2 regions of the Tardiphaga sp. 619_E2_N8_4 genome follow, and region 1 is predicted to be linked to the other one. Evidence: predicted binding sites of a transcription regulator. Region 1 holds the regulator's gene; the other holds the start of a gene.
The links. The regulator LexA, encoded in region 1, represses DNA repair genes until DNA is damaged. The targets are predictions, from matches to a motif close to TGTTCNNNNTGTGTTCNG.
Positions count from the first base shown of each region.

Region 2: a site for LexA is predicted at 1,231-1,248, ahead of AB8A23_RS05130 (YifB family Mg chelatase-like AAA ATPase). Genes of this name have one in related genera too.

Region 1 covers NZ_JBPWQJ010000001.1:4,560,426-4,562,627, reverse strand. Annotated here, with positions in the region: gene AB8A23_RS21955 (ComEC/Rec2 family competence protein) at 1-615, shown strand, start outside; gene lexA (transcriptional repressor LexA) at 634-1,356, opposite strand; gene AB8A23_RS21945 (GNAT family N-acetyltransferase) at 1,657-2,202, opposite strand, start outside.
Region 2 covers NZ_JBPWQJ010000001.1:1,081,309-1,083,510, forward strand. Annotated here, with positions in the region: gene AB8A23_RS05120 (MBL fold metallo-hydrolase) at 1-7, shown strand, start outside; gene AB8A23_RS05125 (diguanylate cyclase domain-containing protein) at 80-1,114, opposite strand; gene AB8A23_RS05130 (YifB family Mg chelatase-like AAA ATPase) at 1,297-2,202, shown strand, end outside.

The DNA.
Region 1 (2,202 bases):
TTGCTGCGCACGCCGTTGCGCTTCGCGGGGGCTGGCGTGCTGGTGCTCTCGATTGTATGGGCATTGCTGGTGAAGCAGCCGGATGTGCTGATCTCGGGTGATGGTCGCAGCGTCGCGGTACGGGGCAGGGACGGGCATCTCCACGTGATGCGCAGCGCCAAGGATACATTTTTGCTGAAAGAGTGGCTTGCCGGCGATGCCGATGCACGCCTGCCGACCGATGCCTCAGTCGGCCACGGCGTGTCCTGCGACCGCGACGGGTGCATCACGGCGCTGGCCGATGGCGCTTTGGTGGCGCTGGTTCTACAGCCGGATGCTTTCACAGATGATTGCGAGAAAGCGGCGCTGATCGTCACGACGAGACAATCGCCGAGGGATTGCAAGGCGCTGGTGATCGATCAGGATCGCTTGCAACGAAATGGCGCGGTGAGCCTGCAGCGAACTGCCAACGGCTTTACCATCGATGCCGTGCGCCCGCCTGGCCTGGACCGCCCGTGGTCGCGCGCTATCCCCGATGAGCCCCAGCACGATCTGATCCAGGACAGTCGCACGCCGCAAAATCGGCCGGTGGATGCGACGCCGGCGGAAACCGATCTTCAACCCGAAGATCAGTAATCCGCCGAGGCCACAGCCTCAGTAGCGACGATACAGGCCAATCAGCTTGCCCTGAATGCGCACCCGGTTAGGCGGCAGGATGCGGACCTCGTAGGCGTCGTTCGCTGGCTCCAGCGCGATCGACGCGCCGCGGCGGCGGAAGCGCTTCAGCGTGGCTTCCTCGTCGTCGATCAGGGCCACCACGATGTCGCCGGTGTCGGCGCTCTCGTTGCGCTGGATCAGCACGGTGTCGCCGTCGAGAATGCCGGCGTCCTGCATGGAATCGCCGCGCACTTCGAGCGCGTAATGTTCGCCGGAGCCGAGCATGTCCGCGGGCATGCTGATGGTGTGGCTGCGGGTCTGCAGCGCCTCGATCGGCGTACCTGCCGCGATCCGGCCCATGACCGGGATAGCAACCGTGCGGCCATTGTCATCATCGCCGCTGTTGCTGGCGATGCTGGCGGCCGAACGCACCTTGCCAAGCGTGCCTTCGATGACGCTGGGCGTGAAGCCGCGGCGCCCGGTGCCGCCGGTGACCGGCGCGCCGAGCTCTGGCAGCTTGATGACTTCGATGGCACGGGCGCGGTTGGGCAGACGGCGTATGAAGCCGCGTTCTTCCAGCGCCGTGATCAGACGATGGATGCCGGACTTCGAGCGCAGGTCGAGCGCATCCTTCATCTCGTCGAAGGAGGGCGGGACGCCGGCTTCCTTCAACCGTTGATCGATGAATCGCAGGAGTTCGTATTGTTTGCGCGTGAGCATCTGAAGCCATCCTCAGTTGACGGTGTCGGCCGCCGCGTGCGTTTCAAAGGGCCTTCGAACGTGAGCCTCAATCCAGAGACGATCGTTCGAAGATCGGTTGCGCGAGTTCGGGCACTCTCAAACTACTCAAAGCCACAGAATCTCGAAACAAATCATGAACGAACACTATATGTTCCATATGTGTTCTGCAATGCTTAATTTGCCGTCAACAGAATGCGCGTTGAGGGAGGTTTGAGGAGGCTGTTCCTCACCAGTCGTCGACCCTCGACGGACATGGAAAATGCTTCCCGGTCGCTTGGTCTACGCAGACGTCATGCGCCCAACGGGCGGCGGCGGGGTCGTGGAGCCGGTGGCCAGCGAGCGCTGAACCATGATCGTGTCGGCCCAGCGGCCGGAGCGATAGGCGACGCCGGGCAGCAAGCCGACGCGGGCAAAGCCGAAGCTCTCATGCAAGCCGAGCGAGGCCGTGTTGTCGGCATCGATATAGCCGATGATCTGCCGGAAGCCGGCCGCCGCGCAGACGTCGATGAGTTCGCGCATCAACAGGCGGCCGATGCCCCGGCCGACATGACCGTGGTGGATATAGATCGAATGCTTGACCGTGTAGCGATAGGCCGGTCGCTTGCGGAACAGCACCACATAGGCATAGCCGACGACCTCGCCGCCTTGCGTGGCGACGAGGTGCGGGAACCGTTTGCTGCGCAGGTTCTTGCGCCGGTCTCTGAGATCGTCGGGCTGCGGCGTGTCGGCGTCGCTGACGCCTTCCTCGACGCCTTGCCGGATGTGCCGGCGATAGATCGCCAGCATGGCATCGACGTCGGTGTCGCGTGATGGTCGGATGACGAC
Region 2 (2,202 bases), 3.5 Mb from region 1:
TCTCTAGCGGAAGTCCTGCGACTTTCCTGCGGCGATCTTGAGACAGTGACCGCCGCAGGAATTCCGCAGCAATTTATCCTCACGCCGCGGATGAGGCGTCCCTCTGACGTCTCTCCGCTCCGCGTTTGTAGATCCGGAACGTGCCACGTCCGGCATCCTTCGCCGCATAGAGCGCCGAATCGGCCATGGCTGCCAATTGCGATGACGTGCAGTTATCGGCCAGCGCGATGCCGACCGATGCGCCAACCCGCAACTGTTGTCCGCGATGATCAATCGGCAGTCCCAACTGCGTGACAATCGCACGCGCCGTCTCCGAGGCTTCCTCGAATTCCGCGTGAGGCCCCAGCAGAACCGCGAATTCGTCACCGCCGAGTCGTGCGACCAGTTCCGCACCGGCACAGATGTTGCGAATTCGATTTGCAACAACGGTCAGGCAGGCATCGCCCGCTGCGTGGCCGAAACAGTCATTGACCGGCTTGAATTCATCGAGATCGATCAACAGCAGCGCGCCGAACGGCTTCACCTTGATGGCCGACGCCGCATCGAACAGCGACAGCTTGGTTTGAAACTGGCTGCGATTGGCGAGGCCGGTCAGCGTATCGAATTCGGCGAGATAGCGGTTGCGATCCGCCAGAATTTTCTCTTCGGTGATGTCTTGCTTCATGCCGAAGATGCGGACGGCAACGCCATCGACCGACTCGACAGTGGCCGTGATCCTGATCCAGCGCCGGTTGCCCTTGAAGGTGATGATCTCCGCATCGAGACTGAAGCCCGTGCGATCCTCGATGGCCTTGCTGCGCCGCTTCGTCAGTTCCCTGACGGATTCTTCGGGATAACAGGCGAGCGCCTCCTCGCGAATCGGCGTCGAGCCACGCGGTAGATCGAAGATGTCATAGACAACATCGGTCCAGACCAGCGATTCATCGGAGAGGTCGCATTCCCAGACGCCGATTCGCGCTGCCGCCGAGGAGCGATCGAATATCTTCCGGCTATGCGCCAGCGAAGCAGCCTGTTGATCGATGATGGCCTGTTGAGCTTCGATCTGCGCCTTCAGCGCAGCGATCAGGTCGGCGTCATCCGGAGCGTCTGGCGGCATCGACAAGCGATCTGACATCTGCGGGCACCCAGTCTTCGTCTCGAAGCTCATAGGATGCTTTGCATGACGTGTTTAAGATTTTCTACGCCAATGGCCGACTTCAGCCGAAACCAGCATACTTTACCGCTACATTTCGTTCACTGATTGTTCTTGATGTAGAAGCAACCTTAGGTTACGCTCTCATCTCGAATGGGGGCGGCATGGTTCAACGGGTTTCCACCGTAGCCTTTGAGGGGATCGAGGCCCGCGCGGTCGACGTGCAGGTTCAGGTCGTGCCCGGTCTGCCGAATTTTTTGATCGTCGGCCTGCCCGACAAGGCAGTATCCGAAGCGCGCGAACGGGTCCGTGCCGCGCTGGTCGCCTCGGGTCTGGCGCTGCCGGCACGGCGGATCATCGTCAATCTCGCGCCCGCTGACTTACCCAAGGAAGGCAGCCATTACGATCTGCCGATCGCGCTGGGATTGATGGCCGCGATCGGCGCGATTCCGCCGGATGCATTGACGGGCTTCACCGTGCTCGGCGAACTCGGTCTCGATGGCTCGCTCGCGCCAGTGGCTGGCGTACTGCCTGCAGCGATCGGCGCCAATGCGCGCGACGAGGGATTGATCTGCCCAGAAGCCTGCGGCGCGGAAGCCGCCTGGGCCAGTCCCGATATTCAGATCATTGCCGCGACATCGCTGATCCAGATCGCCAATCACTTCAAGGGCACGCAGGTTCTGTCGCGGCCGCAGCCGAAGATACATGCGCGTGAGGAAACGCTGCTGGATCTGCGCGACATCAAGGGACAGGAAAGCGCCAAACGCGCGCTGGAGATCGCTGCCGCCGGCGGCCACCATCTATTGATGGCGGGATCGCCAGGTTCCGGCAAATCCATGCTGGCGGCACGGCTGCCGTCGATCCTGCCACCGCTGTCGCCGGCGGAGCTGCTCGAAGTCTCAATGATTGCGTCGGTGGCCGGCGAGATCAAGGACGGCGCACTCACCGCACGCCGGCCGTTCCGCGCACCGCATCATTCCGCCAGCATGGCCGCACTCACAGGCGGCGGGTTGCGCGCGCGGCCGGGCGAGATTTCGCTGGCGCATCAGGGGGTGCTGTTTCTCGATGAA